One region of the Serratia sp. NFX21 genome, then DNA from elsewhere that is predicted to be linked to it. Evidence: predicted binding sites of a transcription regulator. Region 1 holds the regulator's gene; each other region holds the start of a gene.
The links. Region 1 encodes CRP, which controls carbon source genes, mostly activating them, when cyclic AMP is high. Its sites were predicted from a motif close to ATGTGANNNNNNTCACAT; they were not measured.
Positions count from the first base shown of each region.

Region 1 (10,107 bases):
TAACCGCCCCCCAACCGGGTATTGAGCCGATGTCGGGAATCACCGCGCGCCACCAAGCCGCAAATCTCGACGCCGTCCATATCGTGATAGGCTTCAGCATGTGAAGCCCCCATATTGCCGCAGCCCACCACCAGCACACGCAAATCAGTCATCGCGTTTCTCCCCCTGCGGGATTTCCCGGTAATTGAAGGTGAAGAAGAACAGTGCCGCGATCGCCAGCGCACCGATGGCCGGATACCACCAGAAACTCTGCCACTGTGGCAGCGCTGCCGCCCCTTCCGCCGTCACCAAACGATTGAACAGTGCACCGCTGATTTGCGAACCGATCAACATGCCCAGACCATAGGTGAACAACACCAGCAGACTCTGGGCCTGGCCCTTGACCTTGTCACCGGCCACCTTGTCGGTGTAGATAAAACCGATCACGAAAAAGAAGTCGTAGCACATACCGTGCAGAATGATGCCGAGGTAAATCATCCAGCGCAGTTCTTCGGTAATCCCCAGCGCAAACATCACGTAGCGCAGGAACCACGCCAACATGCCAATCAACAGCATCACCTTGATGCCCAGCCGTACAAACAGAAACGGGATCAGCAGCATAAAGAACAGTTCGGACATCTGCCCCAGCGACATCACCCCGCCGACATTGCTGAAACCGGTCGCCGCGATGAAAGGCGCGGCATAGGCATAGTAGGCCGCCAGCGGGATAGAGATCAGCGTCGCGCAGATGATAAACACCAGGAAGTGCCGCTGCTTGAGCATGGCGAAAGCATCGGCACACAGCAGGTCACGCATTTTTATCGGTTTGCCGCGTTCCGGTGCCGGGGTGTGTGGCAAGGTGAAGCTGTAAATGGCCAACATCAACGAGGCCACCGCCGCCAGTGTGAAAATACCGGTACTGTCTGACAATCCGCTGGCACCGACGATCAGCCCAGCGACAATCCAGCCAAAGGTGCCGAACGCCCGCACCACAGGAAAGGCTTTTTCGCTGTTGCTCAGGCTATAAAACGCCACGTTGTTGCTGAGAGCGATAGTCGGCATATAACACAACATATAACCGAAAATGATCCACAACAGGCCGCTCTGTCCACTGCTGAAGAAGCCGGGCATCAGCCACAACAACCCGGCACCGATCAGATGCAGTACCCCCAGCACCTTCTGCGAGGCGAAGAAGCGATCGACCAGCATGCCCAGCACAAACGGTGACAGAATCGAAGCGATCGGCCCGGTCGAGTAAGCATCGCCGATGATCGCCGCCAGGCCGAACTTACCCATCACTACGCCGAGCGTGACGTACCACGCCCCCCAAACAAAGAACTGCAGAAACATCATCAGTGCCAACCGCGGCACCACCCATTTGAATGTGACGCTTTTGGTCCCCAGGACCGCGCTGTCAGTTTGCATAATTCCCCCATTGGTCTTGTTGTGGTGTTGTCTAACCGCTTTCCGGCAGGAAGGACGGCATAACCACACCGCCGGGTTGTAGCGCACGGCCTTTCACCTGCGCCAAATGCAATTCACAAATCCGCCCGCCCCACCGCAACAGCACCTGGCTGAGGGCGGAACGTTGCGCCGGTACCAGCACCACAGGCGTGGTACCGCGATGGTGGCGATCCAGCATCCAACCGATCAACTCCAGGGCAATCTCTTCGCTGTGGCTACAGCCCGGCCCCAACAGGCGGGAAGCCGGATGCGCCACCGAAGCCAGATAACCGCCCATGCTGCCGTCAAGTTCCCACACGGCAGTGCGCCATAGCCCGCTGGCGTCATTGAGGAAGTAGTCAATATCGCGCCGACGTTCGATGCCCAACAGCATTCGTTCCAACTGCAGGATGCCGGGCAGATCATCTGGCTGGGCGGCGCGCACTCTGCCGCGCGTCAGACTGGGGAAGGAAAATCCCTCTACCGGCACCGGGATCGCCATATCCTGATAAATCGCATAGGGCGTGAAGCCGGCACGGTGGTACAACGCGTAGGAGTCCAGATTTAACGCGCTGGAAATCAGGCGTATAGGTAGCGATCCCGCCAGTTCGTCGGCTTTCGCCATCAGCTGCACGGCGATACCACGACCAAAGTAGTCGGGATGTACATTCATGATGCCCAGCCCGAGATGAGTTTCACGCGGGTGAAAGAAGCAGGAACCGCACAGCACGCCCTGTTCATCGTGCGCAACCCAGTGCTGTCCGGTATCCAGATGGCGATAGACGTCAACAAACAGCCCGCAGCTGGTCGGTGCTGCGGAAAAGATGGCGCCCATGCCGTGGCGTTGATACCAGGCATTGGTCGACAGATGAATCAGTTGTGCGACCGCCTGGCGATCACTGTTTTCCGCTACTCTCAGTTGCACCTGCATCCGCCCCCTCTTTTCAGATTATGGGTTCAGCGAAATAACGTGAAATCGCAAAATGTAATCGATTTCATTTTCACCATGAGCAAAATGTAATCGATTTCTTTTTTTCGGCAACCTGATTAATCTGTTGAAAGGGGCTGATAAGATGAATTTGTAACCCACATCACAATCCTGAGGCCAGGCGCAGACTTTTTGCCGCGCTTGGGCATATTGTGCGGGGCAATTGGGCAGAAGGAACAGCAAACCATGTCGATCGAAAAGGTGGCGAAACTCGCCGGCGTCTCTGCCGCGACGGTCTCACGGGTATTGAACGGCCAGCAAATCGTCAAACCGGCCACTCGCGACAAGGTACTGGCGGCGATCCGCGCATGCGACTACCAACCCAACCTGCTGGCGCGTCAGCTACGCACTTCGCGTAGCCGTATGCTGCTGGTACTGGTTTCCAGTATCACCAATCCTTTTTGTTCCCTGGTAGTACGCGGTATCGAAGAAGAAGCCGAACGCCACGGCTACCACATTTTGCTGTGCAACTCCGAATCCAATCCAACCCGGGAGTCCGCCTATCTCAGCCTGCTGAGCGGTAAAGTGGTCGACGGCGTGATTACCATGGACGCCGTCAGTTGCCTGCCCGGCCTGACCGCAATGATTGGCGATTTTCCCTGGGTACAATGCGGCGAAGGCGATCCCGAGTTCCGTGCCTCTTCAGTCACCATCGACAACCATCAGGCGGCGAGGGCCGGCGTGCGTTATTTAGCTGCACGGGGCCGACGACGTATTGCCCTGATCAACAGCGACATGCGCTATCTCTACTCGCAGCAGCGAGAGCAAGGTTATCGACAGGCGCTGGCCGAAGCCGGATTCGACTATTGTCAGGTGGAATACGTCGAGGGGTTGGAATATGCCGCCGGTGCGTTGGCCATGGCTCGCCTGCTGGATGCCGGGCCGCGACCGGATGCGGTATTCACCATCTCCGACGTGATCGCCGGTGGGGCGATGAGCACCCTGCACCAACAGGGATTGCGCATTCCCGAAGATGTCGCGGTAATGGGCTTTGACGGCGTGCCATTCGGGGCCGTCACCACGCCACCGCTGACCACCGTCGAACAACCGATGCACCAGTTCGGCGTGCGCAGCGTGCAGTTGCTGCTGGAAAAAATCAAAAATCCGCAACAACCACCGCGCAATGAAGTGCTTGAGTGGCGGCTGGTTGAGCGTGGCTCAGCCTGATTACAAGCTCAATTCCCCACGCAAAAACGTGTGTGCATAGCCGCCAATCAAGGTGCGATCGCCCTTCAGCTCACAGAACAACTCGCCGCCGCGCGCCGAAATCTGCCGGGCGTGCAGCTGATGGCGACCAAGACGTGCGCTCCAGTAGGGCATCAGCGTGCAGTGTGCGGAGCCGGTCACCGGATCTTCGCCGCCGTCGAGGGTAAAATAGCGCGAGACAAAATCCGCCGTCTCACCCGGAGCACTGACAATCACGGCCCGGCCAACCAGGGCAATCAGTGCCGGGATATCCGGCTGTAATGCCCTGACCTGCGCTTCGTTTTCCAATACCACCAACAGCGCATTGGCCTGCCACACTTCCTGCGGATTAGCCCCCAGCAGCGCCGCCAACCCTTCAGGCTCCACAACCTTCTGCGGTGGCCGGGACGGGAAATCCAGGACCAGGCGTTCGCCATCTTCGGCGTCGCGTTTAACGTACAAGTCGCCGCTCGCCGAGCGGAAACGAATATCCTGCAGCGCCGGGTTCACCACGCTGAACATCACGTGTGCCGCCGCCAGCGTGCCATGACCGCACAAATCGACTTCTCGCTGGGGAGTAAACCAACGGATGGCCGACATATCGCCATCGTCCCAGACAAAGCTGGTTTCCGGCAGGCTCAGTTCATTGGCGATAGCCTGCATCTCCACAGCCGACAACGGCTGCTTCAACAGGCAGACGCCGGCCGGATTGCCCCGAAACCCTTTACCGGTGAAGGCCGCAATATGGAAGTAATTTTCTGCCATCCGCAATTCCTTAATACCAGATGAGTAACACACAGGCCGCGGTGAGCAACCCCATAGAAACGTTAAAAATGATCCAGGCCTTTTTGCTGCGCAGCAGTCGGCCAATCACCGTGCCAAATCCCAACCAAATCACGCCGGCAATGATGTTCACCACGAATATGCCCAGTGAGATCGCCAGAATCGAGGCGTTGTATTGAGCACCCGCCAGGCTGAAGCTGGCCACCGCCCCCAGCGCCATCAGCCAGGCCTTGGGATTAAGGAACTGTAGCAGCCAACCCTGGTAGAGCCGTATCGGTTTGGGCGGTGCCACGTCGGTTTCCAGCTTTTCATAAGCGGCGGTAGCCACTTTCCATGCCAGCCACAGCAGATACAGGCTACCGAGAATTTTCAGCACCAGATGCAGCGCCGGATAAACCAGAATCAGGCTGCCGACGCCGAACGCCACCAGCAGCAAAATGCTTTGCATGCCGAGCATGATGCCAATCATCAGCAACAGTGAACGCATAAAGCCAAAGTTGGCACCGGAAGTGGTCAGTAACATATTGTTGGGGCCAGGTGTGATCGCGGCCACCCACAGAAAACCTAGCATCGAAAGAAATAAACTCGCATCCATCAGGCGGGCGCTCCTCACCCAGGTCATTTTTTGCAGTATTATTGTTAACTCAGGCTAGTGAAGCTAACAGCGCACTAATCATCCCACAATAGTTGCCAATAAGAATTTTACTCAGGTTATGCATGAATCCTTTCGCCCTTTGACCGGGGCCAGTAATCCACACCTGCAAACGCTGCTGCCACGGCTGGTGCGTCGCCGCGTGCAGTTGAAACCCCACTGGCAACGGCTGGAACTGCCCGACGGCGACTTTGTCGATCTCGCCTGGAGCGAAGATCCGGCTCAGGCCAGCGGCAAGCCGCGAGTGGTGCTGTTCCACGGCCTGGAAGGCAACTTCTACAGCCCCTATGCCCATGGCCAACTCAATGCCTGGCGTGAAAAGGGCTGGCTCGGGGTGGTAATGCATTTTCGCGGTTGCAGCGGTGTGCCGAACCGCAAGCAGCGCATCTACCATTCCGGTGAAACGGAAGATGCACGCTTCTTCCTCCAGTGGCTGCGTGCTACCTACGGAGAAGCCCCCACCGCTGCCGTTGGCGTCTCTCTCGGCGGCAACATGCTGGCCTGTTATCTGGCACAACAGGGCGCCGACAGCCTGCTGCAGGCGGCGGTGGTGGTTTCTGCGCCACTGATGCTGGAGCCCTGTTCGTGGCGGATGGACCAAGGCTTCTCGCGGGTCTATCAGCACTACCTGCTCGGGCAGTTGAAACAAAACGCCACCCGCAAACTGCTGCACTATCCTGATACGCTGCCGCTCAAACTGCCGCAGCTCAAGGCATTGCGTCGGATCCGCGACTTTGATGATGCCATTACCTCGCGCATCCATGGCTTTAGCGACGCCACCGATTATTACCGCCGTTGCAGCGCCCTGCCGTTGTTACCGTCGATCCAAACGCCGCTGTTGATCATCCATGCCAAGGACGATCCTTTTATGACCGACGAAGTGATCCCCGAAACCGCCACGCTGCCGCACAATATTGAATATCAATTGACCGAGTTTGGCGGTCACGTCGGTTTTGTCGGCGGCACATTGAAAAAACCCCATATGTGGCTGGAATACCGTATTCCATCCTGGCTTGCCCCTTACCTGGAAACAACCAAGTGATCATCCCCTGGAAAGAACTGGAAACCGAGACCCTCAATAGCCTGATCGAGTCCTTTGTGCTGCGCGAAGGTACCGACTACGGCGAGCATGAACGTTCGCTGGAACAGAAAGTGGAAGACGTGCGCCGCCAACTGAAAAACGGCGAGGTGCTGCTGGTGTGGTCGGAACTGCATGAGACCATCAACATCATGCCGCGCGGGCAGTTCCGCGCCGGACAAGAGGAAATTTAGTGCTTATCGGTTCTATGACTGACGGAAAAAATCAGGTAACAATGAAGGATTGCAAACCAACGCGCAGTATTTTGCCCTAGGCGAAAGGGTGTCAAACAGACCAATAATGATATCTGACACCGGCGCATTAAACACGGAGTGACCCATCACCATGTCCGCCAAACATCCCGTTATCGCAGTGACCGGCTCCAGCGGTGCCGGCACCACCACCACCAGCGTGGCGTTCCGTAAAATCTTTCAGCAGTTGAACATCCGCGCCGCGGAGCTGGAAGGCGACAGTTTCCATCGCTATACCCGGCCGGAAATGGACGCGGCGATCCGCAAAGCGCGCGATCTTGGCCGTCATATCAGCTATTTCGGCCCCGAGGCCAACGACTTTGGCCTGCTGCAACAAAGCTTTAGCGAATACGGCACCAACGGCACCGGCCGTTCACGCAAGTATCTGCACACCTACGATGAAGCGGTGCCCTATAACCAGGTACCCGGCACCTTTACCCCGTGGGAAGCCTTACCGGCACCGACCGACGTGCTGTTTTATGAAGGGCTGCACGGCGGCGTAGTGACCGAGCACAACGACGTGGCCAAGCATGTCGATTTGCTGGTCGGCGTGGTGCCTATCGTTAACCTGGAATGGATCCAAAAGTTAATCCGCGATACCGGCGAGCGCGGCCACTCTCGTGAAGCGGTGATGGATTCGGTGGTACGTTCGATGGAAGACTACATCAACTACATCACGCCGCAGTTTTCCCGCACCCATATCAACTTCCAGCGGGTGCCGACGGTAGATACCTCCAACCCGTTCGCCGCCAAGGCGATCCCCTCGCTGGACGAGAGCTTTGTGGTGATCCACTTCCGCGGCCTGGATCAGATCGATTTCCCTTATCTGCTGGCGATGCTGCAGGGTTCTTTTATCTCGCATATCAATACGCTGGTGGTGCCGGGCGGCAAAATGGGGCTGGCGATGGAGTTGATTATGGCGCCGCTGGTGCAGCAACTGCTGGAAGGCAAAAAAATCGAATAGCTTACCGGAGCGCGGCAACAAGCCGCGCTCCTTTATCCGTCAGGACACTGCGCGGATCTCAAAGCTGTGGGTCACGCTGGCGGCCTTGCTCAGCATCAATGACACCGAACAGTATTTCTCGGCGGAAAGATTCACCGCGCGCTCAACAATTTTGTCACTTAAATCTTTACCGGTGACGATGAAATGCAGGTTGATATGGGTAAACAGTCGTGGTGCCTCCTCACGCCGCTCGGAGGTTAATTTCACCTCGCAGTCGCGCACGTCGTTACGTCCTTTTTGCAGGATCGACACCACATCTATCGCGCTGCAACCTCCCACTGACATCAGTACCATTTCCATTGGGCTGGGGGCTTTATCCCCGGCGTTGCCGTCCATCAGCACCTGATGGCCAGACGCGGATTCGCCCAGAAACGTCAACCCTTCCACCCACTTAACTCTTGCCTGCATACTGGTCACTCCGGTTAATTTCTTAAAATCAGACTACGCTTTCGCATAGAAACTGGCAACGGAACCTGATGCTAATCATGCTGAAGCGAGACAACACAAGACACCCGCCTCACTCTGTGCTACAAACAGAGCCGCAATAAATCTTTCCGGGACACTGATTTCAGGGAAACTCCCAGGGAAAGGCTCCTTTACCGGTATGTTAACAGAATGTAGCTTGCAGCTCTCCCGGCAAGTTAATATGCTAGGGCGACAGCGTATATTTATGACACGCCTCAAAACCTGCTGCCAGCCACCATTAAAAGAACGGCGACAGCACGTTTTACAGGGAACTCTGACCCCTGTGACACAAGGCAGCGATAACAACAGAGGATAACAGCGAATGGTTCTCGGCAAACCGCAAACAGACCCTACTCTCGAATGGTTCCTGTCTCATTGCCATATCCACAAATATCCATCCAAAAGTACGCTGATTCACCAAGGTGAAAAGGCCGAAACGCTTTACTACATCGTCAAAGGCTCCGTCGCGGTGCTGATTAAGGATGAAGAAGGTAAAGAGATGATCCTGTCCTACCTTAACCAGGGGGATTTCATCGGCGAGCTTGGATTATTTGAAGAAGGTCAGGAGCGTAGCGCCTGGGTTAGGGCGAAAACCGCCTGTGAAGTGGCTGAAATTTCCTATAAGAAATTCCGCCAGTTGATTCAGGTTAACCCGGACATCCTGATGCGCCTGTCAGCTCAGATGGCAAACCGTCTGCAGATCACATCTGAGAAAGTGGGTAACCTTGCTTTCCTGGACGTTACGGGCCGCATCGCGCAAACCCTGCTGAACCTGGCGAAACAGCCTGATGCCATGACCCACCCGGATGGTATGCAGATTAAAATTACCCGCCAGGAAATTGGCCAGATCGTCGGTTGCTCACGTGAAACCGTGGGTCGTATTCTGAAAATGCTGGAAGATCAAAACCTGATCTCCGCCCACGGCAAAACTATTGTCGTTTACGGCACGCGTTAATTACTGAAAAAACGGCGCGATGATTCGCGCCGTTTTTTTATGCCCCGAGTCATCATGTGGCGCCGACTGATCTACCACCCGGAAGTTAATTACGCACTGCGGCAAACGCTGGTGCTTTGCCTGCCGGTACTGCTTGGCCTGCTGATCGGCCAACTGCAATACGGCCTGTTATTTTCCCTGGTTCCCGCCTGCTGTAACATCGCCGGGCTGGACACGCCTCACAAACGTTTTTTCAAACGCCTGATCGTCGGCGGTTCACTGTTCGCACTCAGCAGTTTGTTACTGCAGCAAGCCCTGTTATGGCAGTTGCCGCTGCCGATACTGATGCTCGGCCTGGCGCTGCTGCTCGGCGTCAGCGGTGAAATCAGCCCGTTACACGCCCGTCTGCTGCCCGCTGCGCTGGTTGCCGCCATCTTCTCCCTCAGCATGGCCGGTTCAGTACCGCTTTGGCATGCGCCGCTGTTATATGTGGTCGGCACCGCCTGGTACGGGCTGTTCACCTGGTTCTGGTTCAAACTGTGGAAAGAGCAGCCGATGCGCGAGTCGCTCAATCAGCTCTATCTGGAGTTGGCGGACTACTTCGAGGCCAAATACTCACTGCTAACCCAGCATACCGATCCACAGACCGCGTTACCGCCGTTGTTGGTTCGTCAGCAAAAGGTGATGGACCTGATCACCCTGCTGTATCAACAGCTAAACTTTCTGCCGCACGCCAGTAACCTCGAGCAAAAACGTCTGCAACGAACCTTTCAGGTCGCGCTGGATTTGCAGGAACACATCACCGTCAGCCTGCACCTGCCGGAAGAGGTACAAAAACTGGTAGAACAGAGCCAGGCCGAAGCCATTATCCGCCGCAACGCACAGGTGATTGCCGGCCGGCTACGCACGGTGGCGCACGATATTCTCTACCACCAGCATTCGCAGCGCTTCAATATGGGCAATGAACTGGCAGCATTGGAAAAAGTGGCGGCACAGCACCCGGATAATCCGGTGGGTCAGTTCTGCTACTATCACTTCAGTCGCATCGCCCGCCTGCTGCGTACCCAGCATCCACTCTACCGGCGTGACCTGATGGCCAATCAAAACCGCCTGCCGTTTTGGCCGGCGCTGGTCAGTTATCTGTCGTTCAAATCCAATGCCCTGCGTAATGCGGCACGATTAGGCGTCACGCTGGCGGCAGGCAGCAGCCTGGGGATGATTTTCAACCTGCCGAAACCCTACTGGATCCTGCTCACCATCATGCTGGTGAGCCAGAACGGCTACAACGCCACCCGGGTGCGCATCCAGCACCGTGCACTCGGTACTTTGGCCGGGCTGGTAATCGC
Region 1 covers NZ_CP183196.1:50,906-61,012, forward strand. The annotation lists gene ACNT1W_RS00345 (Gfo/Idh/MocA family protein) at 1-152, opposite strand, end outside; gene ACNT1W_RS00350 (MFS transporter) at 145-1,404, opposite strand; gene ACNT1W_RS00355 (GNAT family N-acetyltransferase) at 1,436-2,353, opposite strand; gene ACNT1W_RS00360 (LacI family DNA-binding transcriptional regulator) at 2,597-3,577, shown strand; gene ACNT1W_RS00365 (PhzF family phenazine biosynthesis protein) at 3,578-4,360, opposite strand; gene ACNT1W_RS00370 (LysE family translocator) at 4,371-4,973, opposite strand; gene ACNT1W_RS00375 (hydrolase) at 5,092-6,072, shown strand; gene ACNT1W_RS00380 (YheU family protein) at 6,069-6,302, shown strand; gene ACNT1W_RS00385 (phosphoribulokinase) at 6,454-7,323, shown strand; gene ACNT1W_RS00390 (OsmC family protein) at 7,363-7,770, opposite strand; gene crp (cAMP-activated global transcriptional regulator CRP) at 8,150-8,782, shown strand; gene ACNT1W_RS00400 (YccS/YhfK family putative transporter) at 8,837-10,107, shown strand, end outside.

Region 2 (10,107 bases), 2.0 Mb from region 1:
GGGCATCAACCTGTTCCGCGTCCTGATGACCTACCTGAAACCGGTAATGCCGTCGCTGACTGAACGCACCGAAGCCTTCCTTAACTGTGAGCTGAGCTGGGACAGCATCCAGCAGCCGTTGCTGGGCCATCAGGTTAACCCATTTAAAGCCCTGTTCAACCGTATCGATCTGGACAAGGTCAATGAGATGGTCAGCGCCTCGAAAGAAGACATGGTGGCGGCGAAAGTGGTCACTGGCCCGCTGGCTGAGGATCCGATTCAGGACACCATTACCTTTGACGATTTCGCCAAGGTGGATATGCGTATTGCGCTGATCACCAGCGCCGACTTTGTTGATGGTTCGGACAAACTGCTGAAATTGCAGTTGGAGCTGGGTGGCGAAACACGCCAGATCTTCTCCGGTATTCGTTCCGCTTACCCGGACCCGAAAGCGCTGGAAGGCCGCCTGACCATCATGGTTGCCAACCTTGCGCCACGCAAAATGCGCTTCGGTATCTCCGAAGGCATGGTGATGGCTGCCGGCCCAGGCGGAAAAGAAATCTTCCTGCTCAGCCCGGACAGCGGCGCACAGCCAGGGATGCAGGTGAAATAACACCGGTTTTTACTGCCTCCAAGGGTCGAGCTTGCTCGGCCCTTTTTATTAAATTTCATTCCTTGCGACAGCGACAAAATCGGCCAAAATAAGCTATCTTATCCATACGGGTTTAATTACTGTATGCATAAACAGGTCTGACATGAAGGGATTCCCACCGCTGATCAACACATTGCTGGCCAGCTCGCTGGTATTGACCATTGGGCGTGGCGTCACGCTACCGTTCATTACCATCTATCTCACCGGGCATTTCCACCTGCTGCCGAAAAGCGTCGGTATTATTTTGGGCATCAGCCTGATGATCGGTATTTTCGCCAGTCTGTATGGCGGTTACCTGGTCGACAAGTTCAACAAAAACACCTTGATCCTGACGGCCATTTTGCTGTTCGCCTTGAGTTTTTTCGCTATTCCGTGGATCCCGCGTCCGGGTGGGATCATCGTGGTATTGGCTATCCTGCATACCGCCTATTCGGTACTGGGCATCACCATCAAGGCCTGTTTTGCCGACTGGCTACCGGTTGCACAACGTATCAAAGCCTTTTCAATCAACTACACGCTGGTGAACGTTGGCTGGGCGGTGGGCTCATCACTGGGGGTGATGGTGGCAGGGCTGAACCCATTGTTACCCTTCTACCTTTCCGGCGGATTGGCTTTATTCACAGTGACGGCATTGAGTTTTAGCCTGCACCGACAACGCACTACGCCGCCAGCAGCGACTGAGGCCGTGCCGTCTGCGCCGCCCAATTTCCGCCAAACGCTGACCATTCTGCGCAACGACCACCGGCTGATTTATTTTACTCTCGGCAGTACGCTTGGCGCGGTAGTTTTTGGCCAGTTCACCGGGTATTTATCGCAATACCTGATTCTGGTTTCCAACGCCGAGTTTGCCTATCAGGTCATTGGGGCGGTGATGATTGTTAATGCCTGCATCGTCATCGCGCTGCAGTATTTACTGAGCCGGGGTATGCGGCAGGAAAACATGCTGCGCTGGCTGGCGCTGGGCACCGTGTTTTTCATTCTGGGGCTGATCGGTTTTAGCCTGGCCGGGCAATCACTCTGGTTGTGGGCCATAGCTATGGCGATATTTACCCTGGGGGAAATTATCGTGATCCCGGTGGAGTATATGTTTATCGACTTTATCGCCCCACAGCATCTGAAAGGCAGCTACTACGGTGTGCAAAACCTCAGCGCTTTGGGCGGTGCCATCAACCCGGTGCTGTGCGGTTTTATCCTCAGCTATGCCGCACCGCAAATGATGTTTGTGATGCTGATTGCTGCCGCATTGTTCAGCCTGCTATTCTTTTTCCTCGGCCATCGCCTGGCACAAAAGCAGCAATACCGCGCAGGCATCATCAGTACAAAATAAAGGCGCACCGGGCTTAACTACGGCTGTCAACCTGCCTGACAGGCATGGCAGCCATAGAGAGAATTCATGGTGTGATTTGTGGCGGAGGTCACAGTTTAATTGTATGATGAATTCATCGGTTAAACGGGATTAAGTTATGGCCAAGCTATTCACTCTGTGCTGGAAATACCTGAGGGCAATTGTCCTTATCTACCTTTGCTTATTCGCCGGCAATGCAATCGCGGCGCTGCTGCCGATCGCCATTCCCGGCAGCATTATCGGCATGCTGCTGCTGTTCGCCCTGCTCTCCACGCAAATTATGCCGGCCAGGTGGGTCAAACCCGGCTGTCATCTGCTGATCCGCTATATGGTGCTGTTGTTTGTGCCCATCGGCGTTGGCGTAATGAAATACTATGACCAGATCCTTGATCACCTCGGCCCGCTGGTTGTTTCCTGCATTATCAGCACCCTGATGGTGCTGGTAGTGGTGGGCTACACCTCGCATTATTTCCACCGGGAACGTCGCATCGTCGGCAAACCGGATGCCGCGGAAGGTGAAAAATGATCCATGAAATCTGGTGGTCATTGCCGTTAACGCTGGCAGTCTACTTTGCCGCACGCAAGCTGGCGCAGTGGTTGAACATGCCGCTGCTGAACCCGCTGCTGGTATCAATGGCGGTGATCATTCCCCTGCTGTTACTGACCGGCATCCCCTATGAACGCTATTTTCAGGGCAGCAAAATCCTCAATGACTTATTGCAGCCCGCCGTCGTCGCGCTGGCCTACCCGCTGTATGAACAGCTGCACCAGATCCGCGCCCGTTGGAAATCCATTATCGCCGTCTGCTTTATCGGCAGTATGACGGCCATGATCAGCGGCGGTGCCATCGCTTTATTGATGGGGGCGACTCCGGAAATTGCCGCTTCCATCATGCCCAAATCGGTTACGACCCCTATCGCCATGGCAGTGGCGGAATCGCTCGGCGGCATCCCGGCAATCAGCGCCGTCTGCGTAATCTTCGTCGGTATTCTCGGCGCAGTATTCGGGCATACATTATTTAAACTATTGAAAATCACCACTCGCTCGGCGAGAGGTTTGGCCATGGGTACCGCATCTCATGCACTGGGCACGGCTCGTTGCGCGGAAATGGACTATCAGGAAGGGGCATTCGGCTCTTTGGCGTTGGTGATCTGCGGGATCATTACCTCGCTGCTGGCCCCCTTCCTGTTCCCGGTACTGCTACATATGTTCAGTTAAAACGGTTAAAACTTGCGAGACATCTCGCAATTATGCTTTTCATTGCATTGATTTCATCAATAAAGAGATTTTCATCACACTTTATTCACGCAAGGCTGCCTAGAATGTTATCCCGTTAACCTGTAGAGAGAGTTTCTATGCACCCGCGTTTTCAAACCGCTTTTGGCGAACTGCCCGCCACCTTGCAATCCGCCCTGCAGTCTTATATTGATGCGCCTGATTTCCCGGCCATGCTCAAGGCGGAACAAGTGGACGCGATCAAGCAGCGCTGCGGGCTGGATGATGATGCTCTGGCATTCGCTCTGCTGCCACTGGCGGCGGCCTGCTCGTTAGCGCCAATCTCACAATTTTATGTCGGTGCCATTGCCCGTGGGCAGAGCGGCAATCTGTATTTTGGTGCCAATATGGAATTCAGCGGCGCCCCGATGCAACAAACCATTCATGCGGAACAGTGTGCGGTGACCCACGCCTGGCTGCGCGGTGAACCCGCCCTGGCCTCCATCACCGTTAACTACACGCCTTGCGGCCACTGCCGTCAGTTTATGAACGAACTGAACAGCGGCGTCAGCCTTAAAATTCGTCTGCCCGGCCGTGAACCGGCAACGCTTGGCGATTACCTGCCGGACTCCTTCGGCCCGAAAGACCTGGATATCACTACGCTGCTGATGGACCAGGTCGACCATGGTTTCCAACTGGCGCTGACTGACGAACTGGAAAAAGCAGCGCTGGCCGCTGCCAATCAGAGCCACGCGCCCTACAGCAACGCCCACAGCGGCGTCGCACTGGAGGCTGAAGACGGCACAGTCTACACTGGCCGTTATGCGGAAAACGCCGCCTTCAACCCAAGTCTGCCGCCCCTGCAGGCCGCGCTGATTCTGATGAATGTTTCCGGCGACGACTGTCAAAAGGTGAAGCGCGCCGTGCTGGCTGAGCCAGAAAGTGCCATCCTCACCCAATGGGATGCTACCCGTGCCACGCTGGCTGCCCTGGGCTGCCAAAATGTCAGCCGCATTACTTTCTGATCCTGACCCTGGCGGTGCTGCCCGGCACCGCTGTTAACAGCCCCGCCAGCCAAATACAATGGCATTCACGTCTTAAAACACTTTCTTTAGTTAAATTAGGATTTGATCGTCGATAATTACACCAATTTACCTCATGATCCGATAACAATTGCTGTACATATTTCGCCGATCTTTTAGGATCACCCTTATAAAGTTATCCGATACGTTGAAGAGCAAAAGTCATGGAACTTGAATACGAAAGCAAACGCCCTCTCTACATCCCTTATGCCGGCCCGATCCTGTTGGAATTCCCACTGCTGAATAAAGGCAGTGCTTTCACCGAAGAAGAGCGCAACCATTTCAACCTGCAAGGCTTGTTGCCCGATGCGGTGGAAACCATTGAAGAACAGGCTGAGCGCGCCTATCGCCAATATCAGGATTTCAAAAACGACAGCGATAAGCACATCTACCTGCGCAACATTCAGGACACCAACGAAACCCTGTTCTACCGCCTGCTGGACTCCCACCTGAGCGAAATGATGCCGATCATCTACACGCCAACGGTGGGTGAAGCCTGCGAGCACTTCTCCGATATTTACCGCCGGGCACGCGGGTTGTTTATCTCCTACCCGAACCGCGATCGCATTGACGACATGCTGCAAAACGCCACCAAACAAAACGTCAAAGTGATTGTCGTCACCGACGGCGAACGTATTCTCGGCCTGGGCGACCAGGGCATTGGCGGCATGGGCATTCCTATCGGCAAGTTATCGCTGTACACCGCCTGCGGTGGTATCAGCCCGGCCTATACCCTGCCGGTAGTGCTGGACGTGGGTACCAACAACCCACAGCGCCTGAACGATCCGCTGTATATGGGCTGGCGTCATCCGCGTATTTCCGGTGATGAATACCACGCTTTCGTTGAAGAGTTTATTCAGGCGGTGAAACGCCGCTGGCCGAACGTGCTGTTGCAGTTCGAGGATTTCGCTCAGAACAACGCGACTCCGCTGCTGAACCGCTATCGTGACGAAATCTGCTGCTTTAACGACGATATTCAGGGTACCGCAGCGGTTACGCTGGGTAGCCTGATTGCCGCCAGCCGCGCTGCGGGCAGCCAATTGCGTGACCAAACCGTGACCTTCCTGGGTGCCGGTTCCGCCGGCTGCGGCATTGCCGAGCAAATTATCGCCCAGATGAAATCCGAAGGTCTGAGCGAAGACGAAGCGCGCGCCCGCGTGTTCATGGTTGACCGTTTTGGTCTGCTGACCGACAAACTGCCTAACCTGCTCGATTTCCAAAGCAAGCTGGTGCAAAAAAGCGAAAACCTGACCGCATGGCAAACCCAAAGCGATGCCATCTCGCTGTTGGACGTAGTACGTAACGCCAAGCCCACCATTTTGATCGGCGTTTCCGGCCAGCCGGGTCTGTTCACCGAAGAACTGATCCGCGAAATGCACAAGCATTGCCCGCGGCCGATCGTAATGCCGCTGTCCAACCCGACTTCACGCGTGGAAGCCCGTCCGGAAGACATCATCAACTGGACCGAAGGCGCTGCGCTGGTCGCCACCGGCAGCCCGTTCGCACCGGTACACTATAAAGAGCAACAGATCCCGATTGCCCAATGCAACAACTCCTATATCTTCCCGGGGATTGGTCTGGGTGTGTTGGCCTCTGGCGCGACCCGTGTAACGGACGCGATGCTGATGGCCGCCAGCCGGGCACTGGCCGAGTGTTCGCCGCTGGCCACCGACGGGCATGGCGCACTGTTACCGGATATTGACGATATTCAGGGCGTGTCAAAATGCATCGCGATGGAAGTGGGTAAAGCGGCTCAACTGCAGGGAATGGCGGTAGTCACTTCTGAAGAAGCGCTGTCGAAAGCCATCGAACACAACTTCTGGCGCCCGCAATACCGCAGCTACAAGCGCACCTCTTTCTGATTTGCACAAGCAAGATGATAAAGTCCGGCTCGCCGGACTTTTTTATGGCCGAAAACGCCTAAAAATGCGGCGCAATGCGTGCCAGAAGGGGGACAAGCTTGCTTCAAGTAGTCAGGTAAAGTAGCCTTGAACCATCTTTTTTGGCCACGGTGCGCGTAAGGCAATAACATGTGGAAACGCCTGATAATCGGCTTGTTTGTCATCGCTGCATTGCTGATGCTCTCGGCTATCGCGCTCGATCGTTGGATCAGCTGGAAAACGGCACCTTTCGTCTATGACGAACTGCAAGGGCTGCCCCATCGCCAGGTCGGCGTAGTACTGGGTACCGCCAAATATTACCGTACCGGCGTGATCAACCAATATTACCGCTACCGCATTCAGGGGGCGATCAACGCCTACAACAGCGGCAAAGTTAAATACCTGCTACTGAGCGGTGACAATGCCCAGCAAAGTTACAACGAACCCATGACCATGCGCCGCGATTTAATCGCCGCCGGCGTGGCGCCCAGCGATATCGTGCTGGATTACGCCGGGTTCCGCACTCTGGATTCGATCGTACGTACCCGCAAGGTGTTCGACACCAACGACTTTATCATCATCACCCAACGCTTCCACTGTGAGCGTGCGCTGTTTATCGCGCTGCATATGGGGATCCAGGCGCAGTGCTACGCGGTACCTTCACCAAAAGATATGATGACAGTGCGTGTGCGCGAGATCTTCGCCCGCCTTGGCGCGCTGACCGATTTGTACATCCTCAAACGTGAACCGCGCTTCCTCGGCCCGCTGATCCCGATCTCCGCCATGCACACCATCCCGGAGGACGCCCAGGGGTATCCGGCGGTATCACCGGAACAATTGGTCGAGCTGGAACACAAGCTGGAAGCGGAAAAGCAAAAGGCCAAACAGCCTTAATTGCCCCTCAGTAAAACAAAAGGCGGCCAGGGCAGTAATGCTTGTAAGTTAAGGTGATATTGTTCCCTCTCCTTTGGGAGAGGGTTAGGGTGAGGGGATACAAACCAACGCAAAAGCCCCTCACCCCGGCCCTCTCCCTTGGGAGAGGGAGACGCCCACTTAAACAACGTCGTACATTCTTATTCAGAACTTTGCTTAACTGACCGGCATTACAGCATTTGCTGGCCGTTTTTTCGCAGAGACTTTTACTTCTTCTTGGCGTACTTCAGTGAATCCAGCGCTACCGCGAAGATAATGATGCCGCCCTTGATGATGTACTGCCAGTAAGGGTTAACACCAATGTAGGTCAGGCCGTAGTTGATGACGGTGAAGATGATCACCCCGGTCACCACTCCCAATACCGTACCGACCCCACCGGCAAAGGACACCCCACCGACCACGCAGGCAGCAATCGCATCCAACTCATACATAAAGCCGAGGTTGTTGGTAGCACTGCCGATACGGCCAGCTTCCAGCAAGCCGCCAAACGCATAGAACACGCCAGACAGCGCATAAATCATGATCAGGTTCAACGGCACGTTCACGCCGGAAACCTTTGCCGCCTCAGGGTTGCCACCGATGGCGAAGATGTTTTTGCCGAAGCGGGTTTTATTCCACAGGATCCAGACAAAAATAATCGCAATAATGGCGTAGAAGGTAATGTACGACAGCTTAAAGTCGCCAAAGCGCAGGAACCCCTGAGCAAAGGTGGAGAACTTGGGATCAAACCCCGCCACTGGCGATGCACCAACAGAGTCGTAATACAGCGAGTTAATGCCGTACACGATAATCATGGTACCCAAGGTGGTAATAAACGGCGTCACGTTCAGATAGGCGATGATCAAACCGTTCACCAGACCAATCACCGCGCCCACGGCACACACCAGCAGGATCACCAGTGGGATCGACCAGGTTTCCATATGCGGAAACACCTTGTTGACGTTATCCATCGACTGCAACAACGTCGCCGCGATCACCGCCGCCAACCCAACCTGACGCCCTGCGGACAGGTCCGTCCCCTGGGTAACAATCAGCCCTGCCACACCCAGTGCAATAATAATGCGCACCGAAGACTGCGTCAGAATGTTGCTCAGGTTCATTAAGCTGAGGAAAGTCGGATCCTGGATAATAATAATTGCCAGCAGCACCAGCAATACCACGTAAATGCCACCTTCCTTAAAATAGGTGAACAAAGTTTTCTTATTTAGCGCGTTCATAGTTCTGATCCTTAAAGGTGCAGGGATGCGAGACGTAAAATTTCATTTTGCGAGGTCTGTTTGGTATTAACGATGCCCGCAACCTGACCATTACTCATCACCAGTATTCTGTCGGTAATTCCCAAAAGCTCCGGCATTTCAGACGAGACAATAATGATCCCCTTGCCCTTCTTCGCCAGTTCGGTCATCAACTGATAAATTTCGAATTTGGCGCCAACGTCAATACCGCGCGTCGGTTCATCCAGCATCAATATTTCCGGTTGGGTCAGCAGCCAACGGCCGATGATCACCTTCTGCTGGTTACCGCCGGACAGCGAGCCGATGTTGGTATGATGACCCGGGGTCTTGACCCGCATGGCATCGATCACCCATTGGGTATCGCTTTTCATTCGGGCATTATCCAGCAGGCCGATTTTGTTTTTATAGTTACGGATATTGGAGATCAGCGAGTTAAAACCGACATCCAGATAAGCGTAAATCCCGGTGGAACGGCGCTCTTCCGTCACCAGAGCAAAACCGTGGTTAATCGCTTCATTGGCGCTGTGGTTGTTGATGGCCTTGCCGTGCAGCTTGATGGTGCCCGCAATTTTTTCGCGGATGCCGAACAGCGTCTCCAGAATATCGGTACGCTTGGCCCCCACCAATCCGGCAATGCCGAGGATCTCACCCTGATGCAGATCGAAGGAGATATCGCGAATCGAAGGCTGGCGCATTGAGGTCAGGCCCTTCACCTCCAGAATCACCTCGCCCGGCGTATTTTGCCGATCGGGGAAACGCTGGCTGAGCGATCGCCCCACCATCATCGAAATGATCTTGTCCATATCCAACCCTTCCAACGGCTGGGTAGCGATCCACTGGCCATCGCGCAGGATGGTGATTTCGTCGCACAGTTGGAAAATCTCTTCCATTTTGTGCGAAATATAGACGATGCCGCAGCCGCGCTCTTTCAGCTTACGGATAATGGTGAACAGATGATTCACCTCTTTTTCCGTCAGCGAAGAGGTTGGCTCATCCATAATCACAATCTTGGCGTCGTAGGAGAAAGCCTTGGCAATTTCGATCATCTGCATCTGCGATACCGATAACGTGCCCACTTTATCCCGTGGGTTGATATCAATATCCAGCTCGTCGAATATCGCCTGGGTGTCCTTCAACATTTTGTCCTGATCGACAAACATGCCCTTGGTCGGGTAGCGTCCCAACCACATGTTATCCATCACGGTACGCTGCAACACCAGGTTCAACTCCTGATGCACCATTGAAACGCCGTGTTCCAGCGCCTCTTTGGAGCTTTTGAAGTCAATTTCCTGGCCCTGAAAAATAATACTGCCGGCATCTTTTTTATAAATGCCGAACAGGCATTTTAATAATGTCGATTTCCCCGCGCCGTTCTCCCCCATTAATGCATGAATGGAGTGCGGACGAACGCGCAGATTCACATTATCCAATGCCTTGACGCCGGGAAATGACTTACTGATATCGGTCATTTCCAGCAGAAATTCGCGTGGGCTGTCGGCCATAAATACACCTGGCTATGTTACCCGTCGCCTTTCAAGACTCAGCATGGCTAGCTGCAACTTGAAATTCATCGGGTATAGGCTGTGATTTGAAGAATAAATTTCCCCGCCTGCGGCTTTCCTGGTGTTGGCGCTGGGCAGCGCACCTCAGGCGGGGTCATTCAGAACTTACTTAATAAACTGAGACAGGTTGTCTTTATCTACGCCAACGTAAGCAATGCGCACCACTTTATTTTCAATCTTATATTGGGTGCCATCGGCGGCCGGTTTGCCTGCAGCCAGGTTTT
Region 2 covers NZ_CP183196.1:2,082,126-2,092,232, reverse strand. The annotation lists gene metG (methionine--tRNA ligase) at 1-592, shown strand, start outside; gene ACNT1W_RS09940 (MFS transporter) at 735-1,958, shown strand; gene ACNT1W_RS09935 (CidA/LrgA family protein) at 2,095-2,502, shown strand; gene ACNT1W_RS09930 (CidB/LrgB family autolysis modulator) at 2,499-3,194, shown strand; gene cdd (cytidine deaminase) at 3,332-4,216, shown strand; gene ACNT1W_RS09920 (NAD-dependent malic enzyme) at 4,438-6,135, shown strand; gene sanA (outer membrane permeability protein SanA) at 6,304-7,047, shown strand; gene mglC (galactose/methyl galactoside ABC transporter permease MglC) at 7,293-8,303, opposite strand; gene mglA (galactose/methyl galactoside ABC transporter ATP-binding protein MglA) at 8,315-9,823, opposite strand; gene mglB (galactose/glucose ABC transporter substrate-binding protein MglB) at 9,989-10,107, opposite strand, start outside.
Region 2: cdd (cytidine deaminase) is a predicted target of CRP. The motif match lies at 3,257-3,274, and genes of this name have one in related genera.

Region 3 (10,107 bases), 2.4 Mb from region 1:
ATGGCAGTCACATTCGACAATCCAGTCGGAGCGGAATGGCAGGCCATATTGCACCAGCGTGGCACAAAAGCCCCCCAACCGTTCTGCGCGGGTTAACGAACTGCTTTGCCCACCCAGATAGGCAATTTGGCTGTGACCGCGTTTGATCAGAAATTCGGTGGCCATTTTAGCCGCCTGCATGTTGTCCGGCCGCACCACGTCGACCCCTTCCAGCCCATTAGAGCGCGCAGCGCACACCAGCGGCACGCCCTGCTCCGCAGCCTTTTCCTTCAGACCCTCGGCCGAGCGTACGCCGCCCGCCAGCACCATGCCGTCAATGCCGTGCTCGAGCAAAGTATCAAAACAGCGCATCAGCCCCTTGCCGTCGCGACCGCTTTGAGTCAGAAACAGCACTTTGCCGTGCGCCTCCAGCACCTCGCTCAGGCCCGCGGTCATTTCCGCATAAAACGGCTCGCAGATATCACGCAGGATCAGCCCAATCACCCCCGACTCGCCACCACGTAGCGTCGCCGCCTGACGGTTGCGCACGTAGCCCAAGCGCTCAATCGCCTGGTTCACCCGCGCCACGGTGGTGGGCGAGATACGCCCTTTGCCGCTCAGCACCAGCGAAACGGTAGTGACCGAGACGCCGGCCTGCTGTGCAACATCGGTGATGGTGATCTTTTTGATGGTCATGACCTCTGCAAGCCCGATCCTGGGCATTCTGCCTGGTAAGGCAAATGGTATACCGAATCTGTTTGGTCAGTAAAACGTTTTACTGGTCTTGCCATTGTCGCCGTAAAGTGCACGCCGGAATTGTGATTAGCGGCGCATTTTTGCTAGGTAAAACGTTTTATCTTATTTTTACCTAACAGGGGTACACACCACTTTCGCACGTTTTTTCGCCAGGAGCCGCCGGTTATGCCAGCACCTAAAAAACAAAAAATCACGCTCTGGGAGTTTTTCCAGAGCCTGGGCAAAACATTCATGCTGCCCGTCGCCTTGCTGTCGTTCTGCGGCATCATGCTGGGCATCGGCAGTTCGCTAAGCAGCCGCGATGTCATTACCCTGCTGCCGTTTATCGGCCACCCTGCTTTCCAGTTGCTGTTCACCTGGATGAGCAAGATCGGCTCCTTTGCCTTTAGCTTCCTGCCGGTGATGTTCGCCATCGCCATTCCGCTGGGCATGGCGCGTGAAAACAAAGGGGTCGCCGCGTTCTCCGGCTTTGTCGGCTTCGCGGTGCTGAATCTGGCCACCAACTTCTATCTGACCACCACCGGTATTTTGCCCACTACCGATCCGCTGGTACTGAAAGCCAACAACATCCAAAACATTCTCGGGATCCAGTCGATTGATACCGGCATTCTGGGTGCGGTGATCGTCGGGATTATCGTTTATCAATTGCATGAGCGTTTCCACAACATTCGCCTGCCGGATGCGCTGGCATTTTTCGGCGGCACCCGTTTTGTGCCGATCGTCACTACCCTGGTACTGGGTCTGTGTGGTCTGGTGATCCCGCTGATCTGGCCGTGGTTCGCCGCCGGCATTACCGGTCTGGGCTGGGTGATCAACAGCGCCGGTGCCTTTGGCCCGATGCTGTTTGGCACCGGTGAACGTCTGTTGTTACCGTTCGGCCTGCAACATATTCTGGTGGCGCTGATCCGCTTTACCGAAGCGGGCGGCACGCTGGACGTCTGCGGCCATAGCGTGAGCGGCGCGCTGACCATTTTCCAGGCGCAACTGTCTTGCCCGACCACCACCGGCTTTGCTGAAAGCGCCACCCGCTTCCTGTCCCAGGGCAAGATGCCGGCCTTCCTCGGCGGTCTGCCGGGTGCGGCGCTGGCGATGTACCACTGCGCCAAGCCGGAAAACCGCCATAAGATTAAGGGCCTGCTGATCTCCGGCGTAGTGGCCTGCGTGGTCGGTGGCACCACCGAACCGATCGAGTTCCTGTTCCTGTTTGTCGCGCCTTTCCTCTACCTCATTCACGCCGTCCTGACCGGGCTGGGCTTCACCGTGATGGCGCTGCTGGGCGTGACCATCGGCAATACCGACGGTAATATCATCGACTTCGTGGTGTTCGGCATTCTGCATGGCACCGCCACCAAGTGGTATCTGGTGCCCGTCGTCGCAGCCATTTGGTTCGCTGCCTACTACGCCATTTTCCGTTTCTCCATTCAGCGCTTTAATATCAAAACGCCGGGCCGCGAGAGCGAAACCACCGCCAGCCAGAGCGCATCTGCAGGCCCGGTCGGCAAATCCGGCTATAACGTACCGGCCATTTTGGCGGCGCTGGGCGGCAGTGAGAATATTGTTTCGCTGGATAACTGCATTACCCGTCTGCGCCTGTCGGTCGACGACATGAGCAAGGTGGATGACGCCGCGCTGAAGGCCAATCGCGCCATCGGCGTGGTGCATCTCAACGAGCACAATCTGCAGGTGGTGATCGGCCCGCAGGTGCAATCGGTGAAAGATGAATTAGACTCACTGATAGCGGCAGCGCCTCCTGCTGCGGCCCTGCAGGGAGCGTCAAATGTTTGATTTTTCCACCCCGGTTGATCGCCACGGCACCTGGTGCACGCAATGGGATTATATCGCTGACCGCTTTGGCAGCGATGACCTGCTGCCGTTCACCATCTCCGATATGGATTTCGCCACCGCCCCCTGCATTCTCGAGGCGCTGCAACAGCGCCTGCAGCATGGCGTGCTGGGCTACAGTCGCTGGCAGCATGAAGATTTCCTCGGCGCGGTGCGCCACTGGTATCAGCAGCGCTTCAATACGCCCATCGACACCCAGATGGCGGTGTATGGCCCGTCGGTGATCTACATGGTGGCGCAGTTAATCCGCCTGTGGTCGGCACCGGGGGAATACGTCGTCACCCACACCCCGGCCTATGACGCGTTTTATAAAGTGATCCTCGGTAATCAGCGCCAACTGCTGGCCTGCCCGTTGCACAAAGACGGCAACGACTGGCAGTGTGATATGGCCCACCTGGAGGCGTTGCTGGCACGGCCGCAAACCAAAATTCTGTTGCTGTGCAGCCCGCATAACCCGACCGGTAAGGTGTGGCGCACAGAGGAATTACAGCAAATGGCCGAGCTGTGTGAACGCCATGAGGTGCGGGTGATCAGCGATGAGATCCATATGGATATGGTCTGGGGCGAGCAACGCCATACGCCGTGGAGTCAGGTTGCCAGCACGCCCTGGGCACTGCTGACCTCCGGATCCAAAACCTTCAATATCCCGGCGCTGACCGGGGCCTACGGCTTTATCAGCGATGATGCCACGCGCGACGCCTACAACCAGCAGCTCAAGGCCCGTGACGGGCTGTCTTCCCCGGCGGTGTTGGCGGTAGTGGCGCATATTGCCGCTTATCACCACGGCGAACCCTGGCTGGACGCGCTGCGCGATTACCTGCAGGACAACCTGACCTACGTCGCCGAAAGGCTCCATCAGGCGTTCCCGCAACTGGCCTGGCAACCGCCGCAATCGACCTATCTGGCCTGGATCGATCTGCGCCCGTTGGGCATTGACGACCAACAGTTACAGCAGGTGCTGATCGAGCGTGAGAAGGTCGCCATTATGCCGGGATTCACCTACGGCGAAGAAGGCCGTGGCTTCCTGCGGCTGAACGTCGGTTGTCCGCGCAGCAAGGTAGAGGCCGGTATGGATAAGCTGATTAACGGACTGAAATTTGTGTTGGACGAGGTTTAATCCACAGAGGCAGGCGAAAGCCTGCCTTTCCAGATGCTTACAACGCCACCTGCGGAATATCGTCCAGACGGTAATAAACGCCTAATCCTCGCTCATTGGCCAGCCGCACGTCATTATCTGCCCCCGCCGACGCCCCCTCAATACGATAGACCGCCTGGCACTGAGCAATCAGCCGATGAGCCACCGGATAGAGATACTCCTCGCAAATGGCATCGCCATGTTGGGTTGAACCGGCCGCCGCCGCCAGTGGTAACGCCAGCCATTCGCCAATCACCGGGACATGACCGCGCTGGTAGACCTCCAGCGCCACCTGCTCCAACCGCTGTAAATTAGCAGCAATCCGCTGCGCGTCGCCATCGGTGCCGCTCCGATAAGGGCCGGCAATCAAAATCAGTTGAGCTTTCATAACACATTCCTCAGGGTGTGATTCAGGGCGACAAACTGCAACAGCATGATGGTTTTGGCATCGACGATGGTCCCCTGCGCAATAGCGCTCAAGGCCTCTGTCAGTGGCAGTTCAATCACCTCCAGGTCTTCGCCTTCCGCTTCCACCCCGCCGCCATCACTGACCCGGTCGGCGGCATGGTATTCACCGACAAAGAAATGCAACTTCTCGGTGACGGAGCCTGGGCTCATATAGGCCTCAAATACCTTTTGCACGTTCTGCACGATATAGCCGGTTTCTTCTTCCGCTTCGGCGCGGATACGCTCTTCCGGCGAAGCGTTGTCCAACAGACCGGCGGCAGCCTCGATCAGCATGCCGTCGTGGCCGTTGACGAACACCGGGAAGCGAAACTGACGCGTCAGCACTACCGTCTGCGCCTGCCGGTTAAACAGCAAAATGGTCGCGCCATCACCGCGATCGTAGGTTTCGCGACTTTGCCGCTGCCATACGCCATCGCGGCGTAAAAAATCAAAGGTGGTTTTTTTCAGCAGATACCAGTCATCGGACAACACCCGGGTTTCGATAATGCGAACCCGTTCTTTGGTGGTTATCATGTTGGTCAACTCCAGGGCCAGGAAAGGAAATTGATACTATCGTGCAGTTTCGTGTATGATCAAGGTATTTCGTGCAATGAAAATTTAACGGGAAAACACCATGCTCACCAGCCAACGTAAAAAAATCATTCTGGAAAAACTGGCCGAGGACGGACAGGTTGTGGCCAAACAGCTCAGTGAGATGTTCGGGTTATCCGAGGATACTCTGCGGCGTGACTTGCGTGAGCTAGACAGCGAAGGACTGTTGCAACGGGTACACGGCGGTGCGCTGCCGGTCTCCCCGGCGATTGCCACCTTTGCCGAGAGAAACGGCCAGGAATCCACCGCCAAGCGGGCGATTGCCAAAGCCGCGGCGGCCATGATCGCCCCCGGGCAGGTGGTGATTATTGATGGCGGTACCACCTCCGCCGAGTTGGTGAAACACCTGCCACCCACGCTGGAAGCCACCATCGTCACCCACAGCCCCAGCGTGGCGGTCGGCCTGGTTGATCACCCCAAAGTTGAGGTGATCCTGATTGGTGGGCGGTTGTACAAACATTCGATTGTCAGCGTGGGCGCGGCGGCGGTTGAGGCGATGTCGCACATTCGCGCCGATCTCTACTTTATGGGCGTGACCGGCGTACACCCGACCGCCGGCCTGAGCACCGGCGATCTCGAAGAGGCCTATATCAAACGCGCTCTGGCAGCGCGCGCAGCCGAAACCGTAGTGTTGGCCTCTGCCGCCAAGCTGAATGCCGCCTCACAGTATGCGATTGGCGATCTCAGCCTGGCACAGAGCATTATTGTCGAGCGTTCGACCGACGCCACGCTGATTGCCCCGCTGGAACAGGCCGGGTTGACGGTAATCAAAGCCTGAGTGGCCTGCGCAATTAAATGACCTAATAAATACGTGGCTATTAAAACTTCCGCGTATTTATTACGGTTAATCTCCGCACGTCGGATAAAAATGCGAGAACAATCACACTTCATTAAACTTATTTCCTCCTGGCGAGTCACTTTCCCCTTGGCAAATAATTTCATAACAACTCAAATGTAACGTGATGATTATTAATAAATAGTGTTTAAATCCCGGTTATAGCCCCCAAATAAAAACGAGATCTCCCTCTCAAAAACCTCACCCATCATCAGCATGTCAAGGTCATTCACGAAAATATTTGTGATTGTTTTGTGATATCGCCTGCAAATTTTAGCGATGCCAAAAATGACAATGAGCTCCACGGAACAGATTGGGAGCAGGCATATGAAAATCGGTGTGGTAATAAGCGGCGGCGACGTCACCGGTATCAATAACTTTATATTCCAGGTCGCGAGACTGACGCAGGCAGATATCATTCTGTTTAACGGCGGAATACCCGGATTATTGGCTAATCATCATCAAGCTATCAGTCATCGTGACCTGGTTGATTACGCTATTTCACCAATGCCAATAATGTCTTCCGGCCGCACGGCCAAAAAACTGGTCGCCAGTGAATATGAAAGCATCAGCAAACAGCTTAAGGCTTTGCACATTGACGTGCTTATTATGGCCGGTGGCGACGGTTCGCTGCAGTTTTTAAATACCCTCAGTGAATTTGGCGTTAACTGTTTTGGCGTAGGCATGACCATCGACAATGATGTTTTTGGCAGCCTTTACAGCATTGGTTTTTCCACCGCCTGCGAACAGGTGATCAAAGAGGTTTCCAAACTGCGTAACACCGGGCGCGCCCTGCCCGGGCGGGTGTTTATGATTGAACTGCTTGGCGGTTACTGCGGGGAACTAACGCTGCAGGCGGCGATCAAATCCAATGCAGACTTTGCCCTGATCCCGGAATGCCAACATGCCTTAAGCCAACTGGCAGATAAAATAAGCCAGCGACTGGAACAACAAAATAGCGTTATTATTTTATGTTCAGAAGGCTATACCAAAGAATATTCACCGGGTTTTCAGGGTGCCATCGACACCATGATTAAACAGCTTGAGCCAAAAATTGGTGTGCGCATCCGTAAAACCATTATGGGGTATGGCCTGCGCAATGGTGAGCCTACCTGCGAAGAGATTTATCAGGGCACTATTATGGCCAGCGAAGTGGTTCGCTGTATTCACTCCGGCATGAAAAACAAGGCGGTCATTATTAATTCCGCTAACCAACCCATCCCTATTGATTTAATCAGCATGCAAAAACGTTTGGTTGATACCGAAGGACACCATTATAAACTCGCCAGGCAATTAAATATAATCTGAGGAGAGACTCATGCTTAAAATACTGTGCGTATGTGGCTGTGGCCTCGGCTCCAGCTTTGCCATCGAAATGAGCGCAAGAGCGGTGCTGAAAAAATTAGAGATTGAGGCAGATATTGATCACACCACTATCTCTGAGGCCAGCGCCTTTAAATCAGACATTATTCTGACCCAAAAAACCTTCGCCGACATTTTAAATGCCGACGCCAGCGAAGAAGAAAAGAAACGGGTGATTATTCTCCACCGGCTCACCGATAAGGCGGAAATTGAGCAAAAGATTGTGGCCTTTTTGAAAGAGCGCGATATGAAGGAAGCCCACCATGAATAGCCTGATTGACTTTATCGTCAAGGACCTGCTCGGTCAGGCTTCGATCCTGATCGCCTTTATTGCCATGCTGGGGCTGATACTGCAGAAAAAATCCACCGGGAAAGTGGCCGAGGGCACCTTTAAAACCCTGTTGGGCTTTCTGATTATGATGGCGGGCATCAACATTATCGTCGGTGCCCTGACCTATTTGAACAGCATATTCACCCACGGCTTCGGCATGACCGGCTACATCACCGACGTCGCCGCCATTGCCGGCCTGGCCAACCGCGAACTCGGCTCGGAAGTGGCGATGACGCTGATGGTGATATTCGCGGTGAATATCATTATTGCGCGTATCACCCCGTTCAAATACATCTTCCTGACCGGGCAAGCCTTGCTATGGATGGCCACCATAGGGGCGGTGATCGGCTATAAAGCGGGGCTAACCGGCCTGCCGCTGATCCTGACCGGCGGCATATTTGGCGGCGTGATGGCGGTGTTAATGCCGGCGTTGGCGCAGCCGGTGGTGCGCAAGATTACCGGTTCGGATGATGTCGCTTTGGGGCATTTCTGCACCATCGGCTATCTGGTGCAGGCGGCGGTCGCCAAGGTGGTCGGTAAAGGATCCCGCTCAACCGAAGATCTGGAGCTGCCCGACAACTTCAAGTTCCTGCAGGACACCTACCTGTCGATGGCGGTGGTGATGATCCCGATGTATCTGATCCCCGCACTGGCCGCCGGCCCGCAATACATCGCCCAGTATGCCGGCGGCATGAATTATCTGATGTACTCCTTTATGCAGGCCATCCAGTTTGTTGCCGGGGTATTTATCCTCTACAGCGGCGTGCGTCTGCTGCTCAATGAGTTGGTCCCGGCCTTTCGCGGCATCGCCATGCGCATCGTACCGGACGCCAAACCGGCACTGGACTGCCCGGTACTCTTCCCCTACGCCCCTAACGCGGTGATCGTTGGCTTCCTGGCTACCACCCTGGGTTCCATCATCGGCATGATCGTTTTCCCGATGTTCGGGCTGGCGATGATCCTGCCCGGCCTGCTGACCAACTTCTTCGCCGGGGGCACCGCTGGCATCTTCGGCAATGCGCTTGGCGGCCGACGCGGCGCCATGATCGGCGGCGTGGTCCACGGCCTGTTTATCACCTTCCTGCCCGCCATTCTGGTGCCAATGCTGGAAAGCTACGGCTTTGTCGGCGTGACCTTCAGCGACTCCGACGTCATCAGTAGCGGCCTGGTGATGGGGCATGCCTTCCAGGGTAACTGGCTGTTCATCGCTCTGTTCATCATCTTCGTCACGCTGATTGCGTGGTTTGTTAACGGTAAATCAACCAAGCACCATGAGGAAAAAGTCCATGAAACTCTATAACTTCAACGAGCTGTTGTCCGTAGCCAAAGCCCGTGATTTCAAGGCAATAGGTTCATTCAACCTCCACTGTCTGGAGATGCTGCCGGCCTTTTTCAAAGCGGCCAGGGACACCCACAGCCCGCTGATGATCCAGATTTCAACCGGCACCGCCGAGTATCTGGGCTACAAACTGCTGGTTGATTCGGTACGCTCACTGGCAGAGAGTGAAGATGTGCCCACCTGCCTGCATCTGGATCACTGCTCGGATATCGCCTCCATCGTGACCGCGATCGACGCCGGTTTCAGTTCGGTGATGTACGACGGTTCTCACCTGGAAATGGACGAAAACATCGCCAATACCCGCAAGGTGATCGACATTGCACGCCAGCGCAACGTTTCGGTTGAGGCCGAATTGGGCGCTATCGGCGGCTCGGAGGACGGCAAAGCGGTGGCGGAAGAAGACATCACCTTTACCACGGTGGAAGACGCCAAACGCTTTGTCGATGAAACCGGGGTCGACATGTTGGCCGTCTCGGTCGGCACCGTTCACGGCATGTACACCGGCAAGGCACATATCCAGCATCAGCGGCTGGCGGAAATCACCGCGGCCACCCGTACCCCACTGGTCCTGCACGGCGGTACCGGAGTCAGCGATGAGGACATGCGACGAGCAGTGGCAGGCGGCATTGAAAAGGTCAATGTGGGCACCGAGATGAACGTGCAATGGGTCGGCCGCTGCATGCAAACATTCGAAAAGGGCAAGGTGAATGACAGCGTGCGCAAATTCCTGATCCCGGCCAATAATGCCGTCACCCAGGTATTAACGGAAAAGATCGGCCTGTTTAGATAATCACTGCCCCGTTTTCTTTTTAATATAACCCTACAACCCTGGTGCCCCGGCGCCCGTCGGGGCTGGAGAATACTATGCTTAATTTTATGAAATTACAGCGAAATAAAAAGGCCGCACCTGATGCGCAAAGCGATGCTGAAGCCAATGATATATCAGCCGAAATAACATTACTGGAGCAGCAATTGGCCGCCGCGCCGGCAAACGGCGAAATTCATAAAACATTAATGCTGGCCTATAATCGGGCATTAAAGATTTATGCCAAAAATAAAAATCACCGCCAGGAAATCGATGTGGTTTTTATCAAAATGGACGAGCTGCGCAATATTATCAGGAAGTCTCTTTGAGGGAACATGATGACCATTAAACAACTGTTGATCGAGGCCGGAGCAATACAGGTCGGCGTGCAGGAAACGGACTGGAAAAAGGTGATTGAGTTGGCGGCACAGCCTTTGGTCGAGAACGGCTATATTCACCCTTCCTATCACCAGGCGGTGATCAGTAATACGCTGGCCCATGGCGCTTATTATGTGTTTGATGAGGGGATTGCCATCCCCCATGCCCGGCCGGAATGTGGCGTGATCAAAGATTGTTTCAGCATGGTGCTGCTGGACCAGGCCATCGCCTTTCAGGACAGTGAAAAGGCCGATATTGTCATCCTGTTCGGCGCAACGGACAGCAA
Region 3 covers NZ_CP183196.1:2,845,986-2,856,092, reverse strand. The annotation lists gene ACNT1W_RS13615 (Mal regulon transcriptional regulator MalI) at 1-675, opposite strand, end outside; gene malX (maltose/glucose-specific PTS transporter subunit IIBC) at 901-2,520, shown strand; gene ACNT1W_RS13605 (MalY/PatB family protein) at 2,513-3,694, shown strand; gene ACNT1W_RS13600 (NUDIX hydrolase) at 3,732-4,100, opposite strand; gene ACNT1W_RS13595 (NUDIX domain-containing protein) at 4,097-4,693, opposite strand; gene ACNT1W_RS13590 (DeoR/GlpR family DNA-binding transcription regulator) at 4,794-5,549, shown strand; gene ACNT1W_RS13585 (6-phosphofructokinase) at 5,934-6,914, shown strand; gene ACNT1W_RS13580 (PTS sugar transporter subunit IIB) at 6,925-7,239, shown strand; gene ACNT1W_RS13575 (PTS sugar transporter subunit IIC) at 7,232-8,599, shown strand; gene ACNT1W_RS13570 (class II fructose-bisphosphate aldolase) at 8,586-9,428, shown strand; gene ACNT1W_RS13565 (hypothetical protein) at 9,503-9,772, shown strand; gene ACNT1W_RS13560 (PTS sugar transporter subunit IIA) at 9,782-10,107, shown strand, end outside.
Region 3: ACNT1W_RS13585 (6-phosphofructokinase) is a predicted target of CRP. The motif match lies at 5,640-5,657, and genes of this name have one in related genera.